DNA from 4 places in the Trinickia violacea genome. Region 3 is predicted to be linked to each of the others. Evidence: predicted binding sites of a transcription regulator. Region 3 holds the regulator's gene; each other region holds the start of a gene.
What was found. Region 3 encodes LexA, which represses DNA repair genes until DNA is damaged. Its sites were predicted from a motif close to ACTGTATNNNNATACAGT; they were not measured.
Positions count from the first base shown of each region.

Region 1 (5,497 bases), 1.4 Mb from region 3:
CGGTTGCGCGAATCGGTTGCGACGATGTTGTAGAACGGGCGCTTCTTCGAGCCGCCACGAGCCAAGCGGATGATGACCATACTAGAATCCTTGAAAACCGGGGTTCGGAACCACGAAACACGCGATTATAGCGGGAAACCGAAGCCATAACAAACACTTACCTGAAAAACTGGAAGCACGGGTGGTGCGATACCGACACACCCCTTGATCAGGGGGCGGGGGAATAGCCTGCAAATCGTGCGGAAAGGCATATAAATGCTCGCTTTCCTCCGATCAAACGGTGCGAACTGCCGGCGGTAGAACCGGACGTATCCTGGGCACTCGCCCGTCGAAACCGTCACAAGAGCCCGCAATATCATCACGCCTCTCCTGAAGCTGCGGCTCGCCACATGCTCCCGCACGCCGGCTCGGCGTAGAATGCGCGCTCGGCAGCGGCGCGCCTGGTTTTGCGTCGCCGCCCGTCATTCGTTCCGTCGCCCGCCTCTTGCAAGACGCCTATGTCCGCCAACGTTTCGTCCGCCTCACCCCGCTTTCGCTCGAAGACCCTCACCGCCGCGCTCGCCTTCCTTTTCGGCAGCCTCGGCGCACATCGCTTCTATCTGTACGGCTTTCGCGACGTGTTTGGCTGGGCACATCTGGTTGGCACGATCATCGGCATTCCGGGCGTCCTGCTGCTCGCCGCGACCCAGCGCGCCGCCACGATCGGCTGGTGGCTCGCGGTTCCCGGCGCGGTTTCGCTCTTTGCGGCGTTCCTCGCCGCGATCGTCTACGGCCTGCGCCCCGATCAGAAATGGGATGCGCAATTCAACGCGCAAACCGGCAAACACAGCCGCTCTGGCTGGACGGTCATCTTCGTCGTCATCTTTTCGCTGTTTTTTGGTGCCTTCCTGCTAATGAGCGGACTCGCGCTTTCTTTCCAAACCTACTTCGAATCGCAAGTCGAGGCGGCGAAGTCGCTTTCGCAATAACAATCTCAATCGCGGCGGGCCGGCGCAGGCCATGTGCCGGCCCATCAGAAGAGGCTCAACTGCGGATTGTCCTGGGGTGGCTCGGACGGCCGCGTTCCGGCTAACAACTGCGTGCGGAACTGAGAGATATCGAGAATTCCGCGCCTGCGCTCATTGAGACCCAGCCGGCGCACCGCGTTGTGAAAGCGCTGCTTCAGCAGTTCCGCCCACAAGCCCTCCCCCTTCATCCGCTGCGCGAACGACGCGTCGTAGTCCTTGCCGCCCCGCATGTCGCGCACTCGCGCCATCACGCGCTCGGCGCGGTCGGGGAAATGCGCGGTGAGCCAATCCTTGAACAGCGGCGCCACTTCCCACGGCAAGCGCAGGATGATGTAGCTCGCACTCGACGCCCCCGCCTCGGCGCATGCTTCGAGCACGCGCTCCATGTCCGGCTCCGTGACGAACGGGATCACGGGCGCGATGCTCACGCCAACGGGAATGCCTGCCTCGCTCAAGGCGCGGATCGTGCGCAGCCGGCGCGACGGCGTCGCGGCGCGCGGCTCGAGCGTGCGGGCGATATCGGCATCGAGCGTCGTGATGGTCACTGCGGCCATGACTTGATTGCGCGCCGCCATCGGAGCGAGCAGATCGATATCGCGCTCGATCAGCGATGACTTCGTAATGGCCGCAAAAGGATGACCTCGTGCGTGTAGCACCTCGATCACGCGCCTCGTGATGCGCAATTCGCGCTCCGCAGGCTGATACGCGTCTGTGTTGACGCCGAGCGCGATCGGCTCCGGCACATAGGTCTTCTTCGACAACTCGCGTTCGAGCAACTCCGCGGCGTTCACCTTCGCGTAAATGCGGCTTTCGAAATCGAGCCCAGGCGACAGGCCGAGATAGCTGTGCGTCGGCCGCGCAAAACAATAGATGCAGCCGTGCTCGCAGCCGCGATACGGATTCAACGAAACGCTGAAGGGAATATCGGGCGAGGTGTTGCGCGTCAGGATGCTTTTCGCGCGCTCCTCGAAGACCTGCGTACGCAGCGCGGGCGCTTCGCTTTCGTCGTCCTCGGATCTCACCCAGCCGTCGTCGACCTTCTCGCGCTGGTCGACTTCGTAGCGGCCCTGCAGATTCGTGACGGCCCCGCGCCCCTTGCGAGGCACGGGCAAGGCAATCGGAAACTCGGAATCGTCCATGGCTCGAGCTTGGGTGGGGCATATACTGTATAAATATACAGTATCGCCTTGCATCATGCCAAGCCGCTCGCCGGGTTTGCGAGGCCGTCTCCATCGGCCTCAGCGTCCCTACTCGCCCACAGCGATCGTCAGCGACTCCTTGATTTCCTCCATCACGACATAGCTCTTCGACTGCACGGCCCCCGGCAACTGCAGCAGGATGTCGCCGAGCAGCTTGCGGTAGTCGGCCATCTCACCGATGCGAGCCTTGATCAGATAATCGAAATCGCCCGATACGAGGTGGCATTCGAGCACTTCGGGAATCTTCTGCACCTCGCGGCGAAACTGGTCGAACATGTTGCCGCTCTTGTGATCGAGCGTGATCTCGACGAATACGAGCAGCGCCGCCCCGAGCTCCACCGGATTGACGCGCGCGTAGTAGCCCGTGATCACGCCATCGCGCTCCATGCGCTTCACCCGCTCGATACACGGCGTAACGGTCAGCCCGACCTGCTCCGCCAGATCCTTCATGGCCATCCGGCCATCCGCCTGAAGTAATTTCAGGATCTTGTGATCGAGCTTATCGAGTGTGCGAACCGGCTGGCGTTGCGTTCTCATGGGCTTTTACCAAAAACGTAAAAAATACGATAACAAAAACTAGAGATACCTCAATAGTATAGCGATTAACACTAGACCAACCGGGCTCACCAGGGTTATTAACCGCCTCGGCCCGAACAGCAGAAAAAACCTACTGGGAGCAGCTATGCGAGTCGTCGTTTTGGGGAGCGGGGTCGTCGGGACGACGACTGCTTATTATCTAGCGCGTGCGGGGCACGAAGTCACCGTGATCGATCGCGAGACCGGCCCGGCGCTGGAAACCAGCTTTGCCAATGCCGGCCAGATCTCGCCGGGCTACGCCGCGCCGTGGGCTGCGCCGGGCGTGCCGCTCAAGGCCGTCAAGTGGATGTTCCAGAAGCACGCGCCGCTCGCCATCCGGCTCGACGGCACGCAATTCCAACTGCGCTGGATGTGGCAGATGCTGCAGAACTGCACCGCCGAGCGCTATGCCGTCAACAAGGGCCGCATGGTCCGGCTCGCCGAGTACAGCCGCGACTGCCTCCAAGTGCTGCGCGCCGACACCGGCATTCAGTATGAAGGCCGCACGGGCGGCACGCTCCAGCTTTTCCGCACGCAGCAACAGCTCGATGGCGCCGCGAAGGACATCGCCGTGCTCAAGGACGCCAACGTGCCGTTCGAGTTGCTGAGCCCGAGCGAGCTGGCCCGCGCCGAACCGGCGCTCGCGGCCACGTCGCACAAGCTGACCGGCGGCTTGCGCCTGCCCGGCGACGAAACCGGCGACTGCCAGCTGTTCACGACGCGCCTCGCCGCGCTCGCCGAACAACTCGGCGTCAAGTTCCGCTTCAACACGCCGATCGACGCGCTCGCGATGTCCGGCGACCGAATCGCCGGCGTGCAGTGCGGCGCCGAAATGGTCCGCGCCGACGCCTATGTCGTCGCACTCGGCTCGTATTCGACGCAGTTCCTCACGGGCATCGTGAAGATTCCGGTCTACCCGTTGAAGGGCTATTCGATCACGGCGCCGATCGTGGACGCATCGGCGGCGCCGGTGTCGACGGTGCTCGACGAAACGTACAAGATCGCGATCACGCGCTTTGACGACCGGATTCGCGTCGGCGGCATGGCGGAGATCGTCGGCTTCGACAAGACGCTGCGCCAGGCGCGCCGCGAAACGCTCGAAATGTGCGTGAACGACCTGTTCCCGGGCGGCGGCGATACGACGCAGGCCACGTTCTGGACCGGCCTGCGTCCGATGACGCCGGACGGCACGCCGATCGTCGGCCGCACGCCGGTGTCGAACCTGTTCACGAACACGGGCCACGGCACGCTTGGGTGGACGATGTCCTGCGGCTCGGGCCAACTGCTCGCCGACTTGATCTCGGGCAAGCAGCCGGCGATTCAATCGGGCGATCTGTCGGTGCATCGCTATCTCGGCGACACCGGCGGCACGGGTCGTCCGGCTTACGCTTGATACGGCTTTAGCCAGCGAATTTCGCTACTTTTCGCTGCTACAAGGCTGCTGGCTCGACGGCATGAAAGCACAAAGGGCGCCTGATCCGACGATCAGGCGCCCTTTGCGATGAGCTAGCTACGTGACGCGTACCGTCAGAACTGATCCTCGGCCAGCGCAAGCACGCCTTCCCCGCCCTTCGCGCTGACGATCGACGCTTCGAACGCGCCCGCCTGCGGCAACACATGCTCGGCATAGAAGCGCGCGGTCGCCATCTTCGCGCTATAGAACGACGGGTCGCTCGCCTCGTTCGCTTCGGCCGCCAGAAGCGCACGCGCCATCTGCCAGCCGCACAGCACGACGCCCGCGAGCTTCAGATACGGCACGCTGCCGGCAAAGACCGCATTCGGATCGCTCTTCGCATTGGCGAGCACGTAGTCGACGGCCGCGCCCAGCGCACGATGCCCGTTCGCGAGCTGCTCGCGCATCGAAGCGAATGCCGCGCCTTGGTGAGCCGCGAGCGCTTCAACGGTCTGTGCGACGTCCGCGAGCAGCTTCTTCGCGATCGCACCGCCGTCGCGCAGCGTCTTGCGGCCGATCAGATCGTTGGCCTGAATCGCGGTCGTGCCTTCGTAGATCGTCAGGATGCGCGCATCGCGATAGAACTGCGCCGCGCCCGTCTCTTCGATGAAGCCCATCCCGCCGTGCACCTGCACACCGAGACTCGCGACATCGATCGACATCTCCGTGCTCCAGCCCTTTACGACCGGCACGAGATATTCGTAGATCGCCTGATGCTCGGTGCGCACCGCTTCATCGGCGTGGCGATGCGCGATATCGCAGTGCGCGGCGGCCACATAGGCGAGCGCGCGAGCGCCTTCGGTCAGCGCACGCATCGACGCGAGCATGCGGCGCACGTCGGGATGATGGATGATCGTGACCGGTTGCTTAGCCGTTCCGTCGACCGGACGGCTCTGCACACGCTCCTTCGCGTAGGCCACGGCCTTCTGATAAGCGCGGTCCGCGATGCCGATGCCCTGCATGCCGACGGCGAAGCGCGCCGCGTTCATCATGATGAACATGTACTCGAGGCCGCGATTTTCCTCGCCGACGAGATAGCCGATCGCGCCGCCATGGTCACCGAATTGCAGCACTGCGGTCGGGCTCGCCTTGATGCCGAGCTTGTGCTCGATCGACACGCAATGCACGTCGTTGCGCGCGCCGAGCGTGCCGTCGTCGTCGATCATGAACTTCGGCACGATGAAGAGCGAAATGCCCTTCACGCCTTCGGGCGCATCCAGCAGGCGCGCGAGAACGAGGTGGACGATGTTGTCCGCCATGTC
Region 1 is NZ_CP040077.1:3,514,597-3,520,093, forward strand. Features, by position in the region: gene rpsP (30S ribosomal protein S16) at 1-80, opposite strand, end outside; gene FAZ95_RS16095 (NINE protein) at 498-968, shown strand; gene FAZ95_RS16100 (PA0069 family radical SAM protein) at 1,013-2,146, opposite strand; gene FAZ95_RS16105 (Lrp/AsnC ligand binding domain-containing protein) at 2,255-2,743, opposite strand; gene FAZ95_RS16110 (D-amino acid dehydrogenase) at 2,889-4,175, shown strand; gene FAZ95_RS16115 (acyl-CoA dehydrogenase) at 4,310-5,497, opposite strand, start outside.
Region 1: FAZ95_RS16100 (PA0069 family radical SAM protein) is a predicted target of LexA. The motif match lies at 2,171-2,188, and genes of this name have one in related genera.

Region 2 (5,497 bases), 760 kb from region 3:
AAGAAAAGCCTCTAAGCTTCAGTTTAACAATGACCGTACCGCAAACCGACACAGGTGGGCGAGATGAGTATTCTAAGGCGCTTGAGAGAACTCGGGAGAAGGAACTCGGCAAATTGGTACCGTAACTTCGGGATAAGGTACGCCCCTGTAGCTTGACTGGCCTGCGCCGGAAGGGTGAAGGGGTTGCAATAAACTGGTGGCTGCGACTGTTTAATAAAAACACAGCACTCTGCAAACACGAAAGTGGACGTATAGGGTGTGACGCCTGCCCGGTGCCGGAAGATTAAATGATGGGGTGCAAGCTCTTGATTGAAGTCCCGGTAAACGGCGGCCGTAACTATAACGGTCCTAAGGTAGCGAAATTCCTTGTCGGGTAAGTTCCGACCTGCACGAATGGCGTAACGATGGCCACACTGTCTCCTCCCGAGACTCAGCGAAGTTGAAGTGTTTGTGATGATGCAATCTCCCCGCGGCTAGACGGAAAGACCCCATGAACCTTTACTGTAGCTTTGCATTGGACTTTGAACCGATCTGTGTAGGATAGGTGGGAGGCTATGAAACCGGAACGCTAGTTTCGGTGGAGCCGTCCTTGAAATACCACCCTGGTTTGTTTGAGGTTCTAACCTTGGCCCGTGATCCGGGTCGGGGACAGTGCATGGTAGGCAGTTTGACTGGGGCGGTCTCCTCCCAAAGTGTAACGGAGGAGTACGAAGGTACGCTAGGTACGGTCGGAAATCGTGCTGATAGTGCAATGGCATAAGCGTGCTTAACTGCGAGACCGACAAGTCGAGCAGGTGCGAAAGCAGGTCATAGTGATCCGGTGGTTCTGTATGGAAGGGCCATCGCTCAACGGATAAAAGGTACTCTGGGGATAACAGGCTGATACCGCCCAAGAGTTCATATCGACGGCGGTGTTTGGCACCTCGATGTCGGCTCATCTCATCCTGGGGCTGTAGCCGGTCCCAAGGGTATGGCTGTTCGCCATTTAAAGAGGTACGTGAGCTGGGTTTAAAACGTCGTGAGACAGTTTGGTCCCTATCTGCCGTGGGCGTTGGATATTTGAAGGGGGCTGCTCCTAGTACGAGAGGACCGGAGTGGACGAACCTCTGGTGTACCGGTTGTCACGCCAGTGGCATCGCCGGGTAGCTATGTTCGGAAGAGATAACCGCTGAAAGCATCTAAGCGGGAAACTCGCCTTAAGATGAGATATCCCCGGGGACTTGATCCCCTTGAAGGGTCGTTCGAGACCAGGACGTTGATAGGTCGGGTGTGGGAAGCGCAGTAATGCGTTAAGCTAACCGATACTAATTGCCCGTACGGCTTGATCCTATAACCAGTGCGTTTCTGTCGACCAGTGTTAGCGCTTCAGCGCTTACTCTGGTCCCATGCAGAGCAACACGCCCAAGGTTGAGATCAACCGCGTTGTGCACACAGTCACAACCCAATCCATTACACACCCTACTTCTTCCCAGATTGGCTGCGCCGCCTCAAGCGATGCAGCAACAAGTCATGCCTGATGACCATAGCGAGTTGGTACCACCCCTTCCCATCCCGAACAGGACCGTGAAACGACTCCACGCCGATGATAGTGCGGATGCCCGTGTGAAAGTAGGTAATCGTCAGGCTTCTCTATACGTCCACAACCCCACCCCTCAAAGGTGGGGTTGTGGCGTTTACGGCCTCCAAATAGCCTCTCTCCTAGGAAAACCTGCGAGTCGATACGGCTCGCCGAGCCAGGGCAGAGCGGCAACCTCAGCATCGCTGGCGGCCGGCAGGCCAGCTCATTTCCTGATCCCCTCGCATACCAACAGGCGCCGTGCCATCAGCGTGGCCTGATGGCCCAGTTCGCCGCCACGGCAAGCCGCCTTCGCCCCATCCCACCCTATATGAACGCGTCCCGTTTGCAACAGTTCTCGTGTGTTCTGACGGACAGGGTGGGCTGCAGCTCTATATCCGGCCTTGATGCAGCCGGTACTGCTGCTGCGGGCCTCTATGAAATTCGCTGACCCGCGCCTCATTCTCCTGACGAGCTCAAAGCTCTTGGTGCGATTCAGGTTTAGCGGGCCCCGGTCTTACCTGGCTTGTCATCACACTCGATAGCTGCGCAACCTTTCGACGTTCACCCTGTGTTTAAACGTTGATCTTCTACCTCGCGTGAGCCGATCAGGTCGGCTTCACGCTCACGTAGTCCTTGCGGTACGGCCGGTTATGAGCGAGCACCGCCCAGATCGTCCGCGCGATCTTGTTGGCCAGCGCGACGATGACGACATTGGCCGGTCGCCGCTTCTTCATCTGCTCGACCCACTCGCCGGGTTCCTTCGCATGCGCTAACACTGCTCGCGCACCGTGAATCAGCAGCGTGCGCAGATACGTGTCGCCCCGCCTGCTGATCCCGTGCAGGTTCACCTTACCGCCCGACCCGGTCTGCTTGGGCACAAGCCCCGTCCAAGCAGCAAATTGCCGCCCTGAACTGAACGCTTTCGGGTCGCCCATCATCGCCACCGCCGCCGTTGACGTGAGCAGCCCGACACCGGGAATCTCGCTGATCGCTTGCACTGCTAAGTCTTGCTTTTCCATTCGCGCATGCGTTGCTCGATCTGCGCAATCTGCTCATCGAGCTTGGTCAACCCGTTCCACTGTTCCCGCAAGGTATCGATCAGCACCGCGGGCAGGCGCTCCGCGATTCGGCCCAGCGCGGCCGGTATTTCCTTGTCCAGCTTCGCCCGTCCCTTGCTCATCACCTCGCCGTATTCCGCCAGCAATCCGCGCAGTCCGTTGCTCTGCATCGTGCGGAACTTCACCAACTGCTCGCGCATCCGGTGCAGCGCCAGCATCGCCTGCTGCATCTCGGTCTTCACTGCCACCGGCTTGCCCGGCTGCTGCACCGCCAGCCAGATCGCCCGCGCGTCCGCCGCATCGTTCTTATTGCGAATGTTGAATGCCTTCACGAACTCGGCCGGCATCAGCCTGACCACGTGCCCCATTTGCGTCAGTTGCCGAGCCCAGTGGTGCGCTCCACCGCATGCTTCCATTCCGATCAGGCAGGGCCCTCGATTCGCGAAGTGCTCCAAAAACTTGGCTCGCCTGATCGGCTTGTTCACGATCTGTCCGGTTTCCTGATCGACGTAATGCACCTGGAAAACCTGCTTGGCGATATCGACGCCCACGGCCATACTGTTCATCGTGGATCCTCCGGTTGCCGGGAAATGCGTGCATTTTCCACCTGGGTACATCGATGCCGTGGCCCGTGAGGATCCACCTTCTCTTGTTCTCACGTTCTCGGGTGGGACGCGTTCATTTCATTCTCCTGTCACGCTTTTTCCGCAGACAAAAAGCGCCGAGTCATTACACCTCAACGCCCCTTAACTTTCCCAATAAAATACTGTATAAAAATACAGTATCGGGTGCACGCTATCCATCCAACTGCATCACATCCCCGTAGGCTGGCAGCAGGTGGTCGCGTTGCTCATCGCCGCGTTTCGTCGGGGCGGCCATGTGCAGAAGACTGCCCAGTGCATGACAAAAGCAAGGAATGCGAGGCCACTTAACTGGGTGATGTCGGCTTGGCGCGTATAGCCCAGCCGCAGCGAAGTCGGGGTTCTTCTTGATGCTCGCTCGCGAGCAGGGCAGCGCATTCTCTTTAAAACGAGCAGGTTTATGACAGCAGTCATTCAGCTTGCGGTGCAGGCGCTGGCGCCCAATCTGCAACGCCAGATGTGGCAGGGCGACCAGGTTGCCGGTCCGCTGGCGCAGACGATTTCGAGCGGTCATCCAGCGCTCGACCGAGCGTTGCCCGGACAGGGCTGGCCTATCGGCAGTCTGACCGAGTTGTTGGTCGAGCATGACGGCGTAGGCGAGATGCGCTTGCTGGTTTATGCGCTTCGCCAGCTCACGGTGGAAGCGGAGCGGCATGTGGTGATGATTGCGCCGCCGTATCACCCGCATACGACGGCGTTGAAAGCATGGGGAATCGCTGTTGAGAGGGTTTTTTGGGTGCGGGCGGCGGAAGCTCAAGCTTTTTGGGCCGCGGAGCAGGCACTGAAGCAGGGCGGGATAGGGGCGGTATTGATGTGGGCGTCGAATGCACGGCCGGAAGCACTAAGGCGTCTGCAAGTCGCGGCTCAAGATTCCCGATCTCTGGCCTTTCTGATTCGTCCGGCGAATGTGGCGGTGCACTCTTCGGCTGCACCGTTGCGGATGATCTGTTCACCCATTCTGCCCAATGGCGCGCAGGCGATGAAGCGTCGGCTTTGGTTGCACAAGGTCGGATTGGCGATCGACATCATCAAGCGCCGTGGTCCGCCCCTTGCAGAACCGCTGCGCATGGAGCTTCCTGTGCAAGAGGCGATGTTGCCGGCGCGCACGGCACGTCCAAGGCGTCACGAACGAAAGGCCAATCATGTTGTGGATCGCTGTGACATTGCCACTCTTATCGCTGGAGGCCGTGAAGCCGCCTCTGTCCGAGAGAGAGAGCACGAGCCAATCGAATCAGCGTGATGGCATCGGCGAGACTGCATCCGGCGCTAGCGATATCCGCTGCTATGCCCTGGCCGATCACGCGCACATCCTGATGCCGGATGTCACTGCATACCAGCTCGGCGTGCAGGCGGGGCAAACGCGTTCGTATGCGCTGGTTCTGGCCCCCGGGCTCCAGATGCTCACGCCAGATGTTGAACACGAGACGCAGGCTTTCGAAGCGATGGCGCTGGCGCTGCTTGCGTATACGCCGAAGGTTTCGCAGGCTCACGCTCATACGCTGCTGCTCGAAGTGGGTTCAGGGTTGCGGCTCTTTGGTGGACTGCGCGCATTGCTGGCGAAGGTGGCGTCGACAGTCCGCGATTTCGGCTATACCGCGCGCATGGCTTGTGCGCCGACCGCATGGGGCGCGTGGCTGCTTGCGCATGCCCGCGCGCGGCGGGAAGGGCATCGGTGGCATGTCGTGAAGGAAGCATCGCTGCCGCGCGCGCTCGATGCGCTGCCGGTTTCGCTGTTGCCAGCCGTAGCCACATATGGCGACGTGTTCGAACAGATCGGCTGCGCGACGCTGGCCGATTTGCGGCGCTTGCCTCGTGCCGGAGTCGTCAGACGTTTCGGCAGCGACGTCCTGGACTTGCTCGCGCAGGCTTACGGCGAAAAGCCGGACCCGCGCGAGTCGTTCCGAGCGCCGGCTTCGTTTCGAGCGCAGCTCGAGTTGCAGGCGCGTGTCGATAGCGCCGAAGCGCTGCTCTTTGCCGCTCGCAGGCTCGTGATGCAGTTGGCCGGATGGTTGAGCGCACATCACGCGGCGGTCAGCCGCTACACGCTGTTGCTCGAGCATGAATTGGCCGCTCGCCATGCGCCGCGCACCTCGAGCTTGACGGTGTCGTGGGCGGTGCCGTCGCGCGATCCCGATCACCTGATCTGGTTGCTGCGCGAGAAGCTGAACCAAACCGAGCTGATTGCACCGGCCATCGAGCTGAAAATCGTCGCCGATCAGATCGACGAACATGCGGCGCAA
Region 2 is NZ_CP040077.1:1,348,239-1,353,735, forward strand. Features, by position in the region: rRNA gene FAZ95_RS06190 (23S ribosomal RNA) at 1-1,329, shown strand, start outside; rRNA gene rrf (5S ribosomal RNA) at 1,513-1,625, shown strand; partial or broken gene FAZ95_RS06200 (IS110 family RNA-guided transposase) at 2,164-3,182, opposite strand; gene imuA (translesion DNA synthesis-associated protein ImuA) at 3,658-4,497, shown strand; gene FAZ95_RS06210 (Y-family DNA polymerase) at 4,400-5,497, shown strand, end outside.
Region 2: imuA (translesion DNA synthesis-associated protein ImuA) is a predicted target of LexA. The motif match lies at 3,382-3,399, and genes of this name have one in related genera.

Region 3 (5,497 bases):
GGCCGATAAAGGTCAGCGCGACCAGCACGCCCAACGGCGTGAACGCGATCTTGATGCCGAGCGGCGCGAGAAACTGCCCGATCCAGCCGTTGCCCGAATAGACGGCGGCAAGCGAGATGCCCGCGACCGAAGTCGGCAGCGCGAACGGCAAATCGACGACCGCATCGACGATGCGCTTGCCCGGAAACGTGTAGCGCACGAGCACCCACGCCACCAGAAAACCAAACACGGCGTTGATGAGCGCCCCGCCGAGCGCCGCCGAAAACGTGAGCCGATACGACGCCAGCACACGCGGCGACGCGACCGCGCGCACGAATTGATCCCACTCGAGCGTGGCCGTCTTCAGGAACGTCGCGGCAAGCGGGATCAGCACCACGAGGCTCAAATACGCCACCGTGATGCCGAGCGTCACGCCAAAACCGGGCAAGGCGCTCGGCTTGCGGAATGTGAACGTCGTCATGCGGATGCTCTTCTTGGGTGCGGCCCCGAAGGGAGCCGTTCGCGAGCGGCCGGTGCGTCGTCGTGTGACTCGCTTGGCCGCTCGTCGTCGTTGTTATGGCCGGCTGAAGCCGGCGGTGTGACTCTCTTGCTGCGTTACTGCGGCTGATAGATCGAATCGAACACGCCGCCGTCGGCGAAATGCGTCTTCTGCGCGTTGGTCCAGCCGCCGAACGTGTCGTCGACCGTGTACAGCTTCAGCTTCGGAAACTTGTCCGTCAGCGCGGCCGGCACCTTGCTCGAACGCGGACGATAAAAATTCTTCGCGGCAATCTCCTGCCCTTCGTCGCTATAGAGGAAGTTCAGATACGCCTCGGCGAGCTTGCGGGTGCCGTGCTTGTCGACGACCTTGTCGACCACCGCCACCGGCGGCTCGGCGAGGATGCTCACCGACGGCACGACGATCTCGAACTTGTCCGCGCCGAACTCCTTCTGCGACAGGAACGCCTCGTTTTCCCAGGCAATCAGCACGTCGCCGATGCCGCGCTGCACGAAGCTCGTCGTCGCGCCGCGCGCACCCGAGTCGAGCACGCCGGCGTTCTTGTAGAGCTTGGTGATGAACGCCTTCGCCGTCTGATCGTTGCCGCCCGGCTGGTGCACCGCGTACGCCCAGGCCGCGAGGTAGTTCCAGCGCGCGCCGCCCGAGGTCTTCGGATTCGGCGTGACGATCGACACGCCGGGCTTCACGAGGTCGTCCCAATCCTTGATGTGCTTCGGATTGCCCTTGCGCACGAGGAACACGATCGTCGACGTGTACGGCGACGCGTTGTCGGGCAAACGCGTCTGCCAGTTCTTGTCGATGAGCCCCTTGTTCGCGAGCGCGTCGATGTCGTAGGCGAGCGCGAGCGTCACGACGTCGGCCTGCAAGCCGTCGAGCACCGAGCGCGCCTGCGCGCCCGAGCCGCCGTGCGACTGCTTGAAGGTCACCGTGTCGCCGGTCTTCGCTTTCCACGCCTTGCCGAATGCCTGGTTGATGTCTTGGTACAGCTCCCGCGTCGGGTCGTAGGAGACGTTCAACAGCGTCGTATCGGCATGCGCTGGCGCGCTCGCGGCCAGCGCCAACACGCCGGCCACCGTCGACAGCGCGCTCAAAGCCAGCATCGCAACCCACCGGCGAGCCTTGCCCGCCTTCCCCGTATTCCCCGTCGTACTTTCGGCCATGCGCTTTTTCTCCGTTTTCAAGACTGGTGCTTTATTCCGTCGGGCCAGTCTAGCGAAGGGCCTACATACTCAAAAATAATAAATCTTCATTCTTTAATGACAAAAAGTGGATAGCGACAGCCGGAACCGGCGCTATCCCAGCCGTTTGGTTGCTCCGGCGTCGCGGATGACCTCGATCAAGCGTGGCGGCTGGCTCGGATAGCGACACTTAAAGTAACGCTTGAAATGTGACGAATACTGTATAAAAATACAGTCACCTGTCTATCCATACAGTGCGCCATGACCAAACTCACCGCAAGGCAGCAGCAGGTTTACGACTTGATCCGCCAGACGATCGAAAGAAGCGGCTTTCCGCCCACGCGGGCCGAGATCGCCGCAGAACTCGGCTTCAGCTCGGCCAATTCGGCCGAAGAGCACCTGCGGGCGCTCGCGCGCAAAGGGGTGATCGAACTCGCCGCCGGCGCCTCGCGCGGCATCCGCTTGCTGATGGGCGTGGACGACGCGCCACATCAATTCACGCTGCCGCACGCGGGCCTAATGCAGCTTTCGCTGCCGCTCGTCGGGCGCGTCGCGGCGGGCAGTCCGATCCTCGCGCAAGAACATATCTCGCAGCACTACGCGTGCGATCCGGCGCTCTTCTCGAGCAAGCCCGATTACCTGTTGAAAGTGCGCGGGCTGTCGATGCGCGACGCCGGCATCCTCGATGGCGATCTGCTCGCGGTGCAAAAGCGCAGCGAAGCGAAAGACGGCCAGATCATCGTCGCGCGGCTCGGCGACGACGTTACCGTCAAGCGCCTCAAGCGCCGCAAGGACGGCATCGAACTGATCGCCGAGAACCCCGATTACGACAACATCTTTGTTCAGGCCGGGAGCGCGGAATTCGCACTCGAAGGTATTGCGGTGGGGCTGATTCGCCCGACCGAATTCTGAACGCCGCCCAGACTCTGCCTGGAGACATGCCATGGACCGCCTTGCCCGCCTCTTGCCTATCCGTCAATTCGGCCGTCTGCGCCATCTGCGCGGCGTCGTGCCTTGCGCACCGCTCGAAGCCGGCGCCGCGCTGACTCGCACCACGCGAATCGCCGAGACGCGATTCGATCAGCCCGAATTGCAGTTCGAATCGCACGCGGGGGGATGGGAGCCGGCACTGCCGTCGGCGCTGCCGGCGTTCGCCCGGGTGTCGTTGAATAGCGGTTTGAACTCGGAACCCGCGCGGCGTGGGCCGGTGCGCGTTTATCACGGCGCGTCGCGCCTGATCATGGTCGGCACCATCGACGCGGTCTGCCGGATGATCGATCGTTGCATTGCAGCCGAAGGCTCGGGCGCGCAACAAGGTCTTTTCGATTGATGGGCTCGATGGCGCACTCGGTTGCGCCACCAAGCTGCGTCACGCATTTGTCGGCGCAGGCGCCAAATTCATCGCGCCAGTTGCAATAGCTAACAATTCTGAAGGGATCATTTTCTTGGCTTGACGGTCCACCGATCATCGTCATTTTCTGCGGAGACCTTTCCCTCATGTCCGATCCCGTTCGCTCAACGCCACGCAGTCCGGTCGCGCTTGCGATCAAGGTCGCTATCGCATTCGCTGTGATCGCGGTATTGAGCTATGCCTACGCGTCGCCATACATTGCGCTCGATCGCCTGAAGCGCGCAGCCGACGCGCGCGACGCACAAACGCTCAATCAGTACGTCGACTATCCGGCTTTGCGCCAGAGCCTCAAGGATCAAGTCACGCAATTGCTGACGCGGCGTATCGATGAGCAAAAGCTCCACAATCCGTTCGCGGCCATTGGGGCGATGATCGGAATGGCTTTGGTCGGGCCGCTCGTCGACGCCTATGCCACACCCGACGGCGTGGCCGCGATCCTCGACGGCATGCCGCCGCGCGGTACGCCCGGCGAGCATCCGCCCGAACCGGGGGAGCCCTCGGAAAACATGGCTTCGAACGAGGCCCCGTCGCAACCCGGGCAACCCGCATCGGCGCCGGCCACGTCCTCGAGCCAGCCGGCATCGGCCCCGGTGCCGCCGAAAACCACAGCGGGCTATCGGGGCGTCAACGAGTTCGCTGTCACCTACCAGCGCAGTGCAGGCAACGCGCAGTATTCGGCGATTCTGCATCGCGATGGGTTGTTTTCGTGGAAGCTGGTGGCCGTCGAGCTAAACGGTTAGATCGCAATTAGATCGACTGAGCGCGCTAACTAAACGCGCTCATTAAGCGTCTTCACATACGCGTGACCACGGTGACGTGCGGCCGGCCTGGCCGATCGGCCGCACGAGAGACTGAATTTAACGCACGGTACCCGCTTCGGCGGCCATAGCCGCTTCGGTTTCCGCTTCTTTTCGTTGCTCTTGCGGCGTCGAGCACGCCACCAGAATGCTGCACGATACGCGGTCGAGCAACTGCGTATTGCCCGAACCCATCCACCAGCGCGACAGGCCGCTGCGGCAGCGGTGACCAACCACGACCAAATCGGCCTGGATTTCACTGGCGAGATTGGCGATCTCGTCGATCGGGTGGCCGAACGCGAAATGACCGTGCGCCTGCACGCCCCGTTCGGTCAGCCAGTTCACGCCTTCCTGAAGAATCTCGCGAGCGGCGTCTTCGAAGCGCCCGCACGCGACATCGGTCAAGAGCCCGGCGCTCTGGGCGATGCTCGTCCGCATGTCGACGACCGACAGCAGGTGCGTCTCCGCCTTCAAGTCGAGTGCGAGATCGGCGCCGCAGCGCAACGCCTTGCGGCCTTCACGCGTGCCGTCATAGCACAACAGAATTTTTTTGTAGCTTGCCATCACGACCTCCCATATGCGCTTGTGCGCGCCTTTGCCCTAATCATGGTGCGCCGCAATTCCGCTTGCAAGGGATGGAAAACGCTTAGTGGATCGGCCGATTCGTGCGCCAAATCGAACCGGGGTCAAACGAAAAGACGGTGCGACCGCCGGTCATGGCGCGACGCCCGCTGCACCGCACAAGTTCAGGGCAAAGCGTGCACAGAACCGCGTTGGCCGATGCACTAGAATGGCCCAAGCCTCTCACGCACGCCTATCGGAACCTACGCGCCCATGTCTGACGTTGCCATCGCGTTTCAAGAAGTCGAAAAGCATTTCAGCGGCAAAGCCGTCGTGAACGGTCTGTCGTTTCATGTGCGCGTCGGCGAATGCTTCGGTCTGCTCGGACCGAACGGCGCCGGCAAGACAACGTCGATCAAGATGCTGCTCGGCATGAGCGAACCCGACGCCGGCATGATCCGGCTCTGCGGCGAGCCGATTCCGGAGCGGGCACGTTTTGCGCGTCAACGCGTCGGCGTCGTGCCGCAGTTCGACAATCTCGATCCCGACTTCACGGTCCGCGAAAACCTGCTCGTGTTCGGGCGCTACTTCGGTCTCTCGTCGGCGCAAACGCGCGCAATGGTGCCGACGCTGCTCGAATTCGCGAGGCTCGAAAACAAGGCCGATGCGCGCGTCGGCGAACTGTCGGGCGGCATGAAGCGGCGCCTCACATTGGCGCGCGCGCTCATCAACGACCCGGACGTGCTGATCATGGACGAGCCCACGACCGGTCTCGATCCGCAAGCGCGGCATCTGATCTGGGAGCGTCTGCGTTCGCTGCTCGCGCGCGGCAAGACGATCCTGCTCACGACGCACTTCATGGAGGAAGCCGAGCGGCTCTGCCATCGTCTGTGCGTCATCGAGGAGGGGCAAAAGATCGCCGAGGGCGCGCCGAAAGAATTGATCGAGGCGGAGATCGGCTGCGAGGTGATCGAGATCTACGGCGCCGACCCCGCCGCGCTGCGCGACGAGCTTGCGCCGTTTGCCGTGCGCATGGAAATCAGCGGCGAGA
Region 3 is NZ_CP040077.1:2,108,915-2,114,411, reverse strand. Features, by position in the region: gene cysT (sulfate ABC transporter permease subunit CysT) at 1-460, opposite strand, end outside; gene FAZ95_RS09590 (sulfate ABC transporter substrate-binding protein) at 595-1,659, opposite strand; gene lexA (transcriptional repressor LexA) at 1,939-2,589, shown strand; gene FAZ95_RS09580 (hypothetical protein) at 2,621-3,007, shown strand; gene FAZ95_RS09575 (DUF2939 domain-containing protein) at 3,175-3,828, shown strand; gene FAZ95_RS09570 (universal stress protein) at 3,946-4,449, opposite strand; gene nodI (nodulation factor ABC transporter ATP-binding protein NodI) at 4,720-5,497, shown strand, end outside.

Region 4 (5,497 bases), 230 kb from region 3:
ACGCCGGCCTCGCGCATCAACGGCAGCAGCTTGCTCACGTAGTAGTTGTCCATCGAGTGCATCGATGTCAGATGTGAGCCCGCGACGCGTCCTTGAAGCCCAAGCCGGTGTGTTTGCGCGGCGAGCGTTTCAATGTGCCGCGACATCGGGTCGTCGGATTCGTCGCAGTGCATGTCGACGCGCAAGCCTCTCTCAGCAGCGAACTCGCACAGCAGGCGTACCGACTCGGCGCCATCCGCCATCGTCCGCTCGAAGTGCGGAATGCCGCCGACGACATCGACGCCCATCTCGATTGCGCGCTTCAAGTTGTCGAATGCGCCCAGGCTGCGCAAGAGGCCGTCCTGCGGAAACGCGACCAATTGCAGATCAAGATACGGCGCCACGCGCCGCTTCACTTCGAGCAGCGCCTCGACGGCGAGCAAACGCGCATCGCAGACGTCGACGTGCGAGCGAATCGCCAGCAGCCCTCGCGCGACGGCCCAGTCGCAGTACTGCAGCGCGCGTTCGATCAGCGCTTCTTGTGTGAGGTGCGGCTTGAGCTCGCCCCAAAGCGCAATGCCTTCGAGAAGCGTGCCCGACGCGTTGACGCGCGGCAGTCCATATGAAAGCGTCGCGTCCATGTGGAAGTGCGCGTCGACGAACGGCGGCGCGACCAGCAGGCCGGCCGCGTCGATTTCTTCGCGCCCGGTGGCCGCGAGCCGCGGCTCGACGGCGACGATGCGTTGGCCGTCGATGCCGATATCGACCGGCTCGTCTCGAAGTGCGACGTGAGTCGTGAGTGCTGCGCGGCGAATGATCAGGTCCATCGGCGGCTCCCTGGGGCGCTCGTTAGTGTGGGTTCGATTCTAACGATCCTGTTCCCCATCCGGCGTATGGGCGCCCCGCGTAGCGACGCCCGACACATCCTCGAACAACGCAAACTGCCCAGCGCTGGGTCGTCTTCTTCGAGACGCACGCCGACACCCAGCAATCGAACCGGCCGCTTACGCCGCGCCAAGCCTTTTTCAAGCAGCCCGAGCAGCGTAGGGACATGCGTGACATCACCGACGCACTCGACCGTCGTGCGCTGGAAATCCGCGAAACGAATCTTCACATACAGCTTGCGCACGGCAGACGCCGCGCCTGCGCGCACGATCCGTTCGTCGAGCTGCTCGGTCAGGCGCCGGATCTCCGCTGCGCATTCGTCGAACGTCTTCAGATCCGTCACGTAGGTGGTCTCGACGCTGATCGATTTGCGCTCCTGGTCCGCTTGCACCGCACGATGGTCGACGCCGCGCGACAGCTCGTAGAGACGCTTCCCGAACGCGCCGAAGTGACGATGCAGGTCGATCAGCGCCCAGCCGCGCAACTCGAGACATGTCGTGATGCCGAGCTTTTCGAGCTTGGCCGCCGTGACCTTGCCGACACCGTGAATCTTGCGCACCGGCAACGCCGCGACGAACGCATCGATTTCGTGCGGACGCACGACGAAGAGCCCGTCGGGCTTGTTCCAGTCGGAGGCGATCTTCGCGACGAACTTGTTTGGCGCGACACCCGCCGACACCGTCACGCCGACCGTCTCTCGAACCCGCTGGCGAATCTCCTCGGCCATCAGCGTGGCGCTGCCTTTGCAGCGCTCGGAACGGGTCACGTCGAGATAGGCTTCGTCGAGCGACAACGGTTCGACGTCCGGCGTGTAATCGCGATAGATCGCCATGATCTGCCGGGAGGCGACTCGGTACTTCTCCATCACGGGCCGCAGTATCAGCAGCTCGGGACATTTGCGCATCGCAAGCGCCGACGACATCGCCGAATGCACGCCGAAGCGCCTCGCCTCGTAATTGCAAGTCGCAATGACGCCGCGCGCCTCGGGGCGGCCGCCCACCGCGAGCGGCCTGCCGCGCAACGACGGATCGTCGCGCATCTCGACCGACGCATAGAAGCAGTCGCAATCGCAGTGGATGATCTTGCGCACGGCCGCGCCGCTCGCGTTGGAAGGCGCAAGCACGGGCGAAACGGAGTGCGGATCGAGCGGGTTCAAAGTGGTACCACTGTACAAAAATACAGTGGTATTTTCAAGAGAGGCGGCCTGCGCGCCGGAGCGCCTCCGTATCGGCAAAACGTCCGCGATCTGTATCGCGGCAAAAGCCGCCGCTGCGCTTATGCTTGTCGACGGCCGGGCGCGACCGGAAATACGCTACGAATGGTATGAGTGGGAGAACGAAGATGAAGACAATCGGCGTGATCGGCGGCATGAGCTGGGAATCGTCGGCCGAGTACTACCGCCTGCTGAACCGTCACGCGAAGGCGCGCTTCGGCGGACACCACAACGCCAAGAGCCTCATGCTGACCGTCGACTTCGCGCCCGTCGAAGCGCTTCAGCGTGCGGGCGATTGGGCTGCGCTCGGCACGCACATGGCCGAAGCCGCGCAACAGCTCGAGCGCGGCGGCGCCGACCTCGTGATTCTCGCGACCAACACGATGCACCGTGTCTATCCGGCGATCGAAAGCGCCATCACGATTCCGTTCCTGCACATCGCCGATCCGACGGGTGCCGCATTGCGCGAGGCAGGTGTGGAGCGCGTCGGTTTGCTCGGCACGCGCTATACGATGGAGCAGACGTTTTACACGGGCCGTCTTCGGGAGCAGTACCGGCTGGACACGTTGGTACCCAACGAAGCGGATCGCGTCGACGTCCACCGGATCATCTACGACGAGCTGTGTCACGGCGTCGTGAAAGACGAGTCCCGTGCGACGTACCAGCGCGTGATCGGTGATCTCGCCTCTCGCGGCGCGCAAGCAGTGATTCTCGGCTGCACGGAAATCACGCTGCTGATCAAGCCCGAGGATTCGTCGCTGCCGGTGTTCGATACGACGTCGCTGCACGCGCAGGCGGCGGTCGATTGGGCTGCTCGCGATTGAGCAAAACAGTAAGCGCGAAATCCACGATAAGCGGCTCGGTTCGAACCAGCCGCCACGAATACACTGCGCGCAGAAACAACAAAGCCCGCGTGGCGAGATGCCAGCGGGCTTTGTTATGAAGGCTTGGTTGCGGGGGTAGGATTTGAACCTACGACCTTCGGGTTATGAGCCCGACGAGCTGCCAGACTGCTCCACCCCGCGTCAGAGGAAGCGAATTGTACGGGCATGTCATCGTCGCGTCAAACAAAAGCGCCAATTAATTTCGCGTCGCCACGCGAACCACGTTGTGGGCAGCGAAGCGATCGCGTGTCGACACACGCACATCGCTTCGCCAAGCGCCGACAGTCCGGCACTCAGAACAACGCCACTGCCTTCTGAATAGCGATGAAAAGGCCCATGAGGAACGGAATGCCGACCGTGAGCCAGGCGATCAGACTACCGAACCCAAACCTGCCTCGCGCCGCCGTTTCCGCGTTGCCGATCGTGAGGTCCTCATGCACCAGCGCGCGCTCGTGCGCGAGTTCTTCATTCGTCATCCAGTACTTCTTGTCGACTGGCTTCACGAACATATTGCAGACGAAACCAATGGCCAGGAAGCCCGCCATGATGTAGAGCGTCACGTCGTAGATCAGGTTGTGCGCGACGCCGTGATCGATCTGGAACTGCCGGATGCCCGCGATCAGCGACGGCCCGATGATCCCCGCCACCGACCAGGCGGTAAGCAAACGTCCATGAATTGCGCCGACCATTTGCGGACCGAAGATGTCGGCAAGGTACGCCGGCACAGTCGCGAAGCCGCCGCCGTACATGCTGACGATGATGCAGATCGAAGCGACGAACAGCGCCGGCAGCAACCAATGTCCCCATGTCGGCAGCAAGCCATAGAGCGCGATGCCCAGCACGAAGAACGTGAAGTACGCCGTCTTGCGGCCGATCTTGTCGGAGAGCGACGCCCAGAAGATCCGCCCAAGCGAGTTGAAGAGCGAAATGAGTCCGACAAGCCCCGCCGCGACGCGACCAGCGCCGCCTTTTGCACGGCGCTCATTGCCGTGCCCGGTTCGAGCCCGAGCAGCTTCGGCCCGAACACTTCCTGCAGCATCGGACTCGCCATCGCGATCACCCCGATGCCTGCCGTCACGTTCGTGCAAAGCACGCCCCAGATCAGCCAGAACTGCGGCGTCTTCCACGCTTTGTTCAGATGGACGTTCTGCCGCGTGATCATCCCTTTCGACCGATCGTTGGCGGGCGGCGTCCAGCCGCGCGGATGCCAGCCGCTCGGCGCGACGCGAAAACCGAATGCGCCCGCCGACATCGCGATGAAGTAGATCACGCCCATCGCCACGAGCGTCTCGCTCACGCCGGGGATCCCGTTACTCGCGAAGTGCCCCATCAGCGACACCGCGAGCGGCGCGCCGATCATCGCCCCGCCGCCGTATCCCATGATCGCGAAGCCGGTCGCCATGCCGCGGCGGTCGGGAAACCATTTGATCAGCGTCGAGACCGGCGTGATGTAGCCGATCCCCTGCCCGATGCCGCCGATCAACGCCCCCACGAACACGAGCCAGAGCTGATGAATCGATACGGCGAAGCCCATCAGGATCAAACCGCCGCCCCAGCAGCAAGCGGCGACGAAACCTGCTTTGCGCGGTCCCGCGTGCTCGAGCCAGCGCCCCCACACTGCCGCGGAAATACCAAGCATCGCGATAAAAATTTCAAAGATGTGCGTGACCGCGAGCACCGACCAATTGCAGCTCGACGCAAACAACTCGGCGCCGAAACTCTGCGCCGTGCAGGCCGAAGCATCGGCGTTCGAGACGAGCTTCGTCATCGGCAGCCAGAACACCGAGAAGCCGTATGACATGCCGATACACAAGTGAATGGCCAATGCCGCCGGCGGTGCGAGCCAACGGTTGTAGTGCGCGCCTGCGACTGTGCGCTCCCGTGAAAGCAAACCGTCCGGTATTCCCGCGGGTTGCGCGCCTCTGCCTAGTTGAGCGTCGCCCATGCTGCTCCTCCAATGGATCGCGATGCGAACGTTGTCGTTGGGCCGCTTGCGCGGCCGTTTTGTTGTTGCCCCGATGCCTGCCAGATCCGCCAATGGAATGTGTGATTCGAGGGCAATATATGAATTTAAAATTCATATATCGAGCAGATCGACAAGTCATTCTGCGAACGCTAGTGGCTGCTTATGCTGATTGCAATAGGTATCGTCACCGCATATGACGTGAGCAAAAAACGTGACCGCTGGCGTAATTCGACAGACCGAGGCCAAGAGGTACGCGCGCGGAGGTACTATTGGCGGCGTTTAGTGCCCGGCGCGACACGAGTCGCCCGCCATGCAATCCCCGGATCAACAGCTCGAGTCAAGCAATGAAAATAGCGACGTGGAACGTGAATTCCCTGAAGGTGCGTCAGCAGCACGTAATCGATTGGCTCGAACTGAGCCAAACCGACGTGCTGTGCCTGCAGGAATTGAAATTGCCGGACGAGAAATTTCCGCGCGCCGAACTCGAGGCGAAGGGGTATCGAAGCTGGTTTGCGGGGCAAAAGACCTATAACGGCGTCGGCATTCTCGTGCGCGAAGGGCTCGGCGTCG
Region 4 is NZ_CP040077.1:1,875,972-1,881,468, reverse strand. Features, by position in the region: gene FAZ95_RS08480 (amidohydrolase family protein) at 1-806, opposite strand, end outside; gene dinB (DNA polymerase IV) at 797-1,903, opposite strand; gene FAZ95_RS08470 (aspartate/glutamate racemase family protein) at 2,206-2,901, shown strand; tRNA gene FAZ95_RS08465 (tRNA-Met) at 3,026-3,102, opposite strand; partial or broken gene FAZ95_RS08460 (OFA family MFS transporter) at 3,255-4,906, opposite strand; gene xth (exodeoxyribonuclease III) at 5,272-5,497, shown strand, end outside.
Region 4: dinB (DNA polymerase IV) is a predicted target of LexA. The motif match lies at 2,030-2,047, and genes of this name have one in related genera.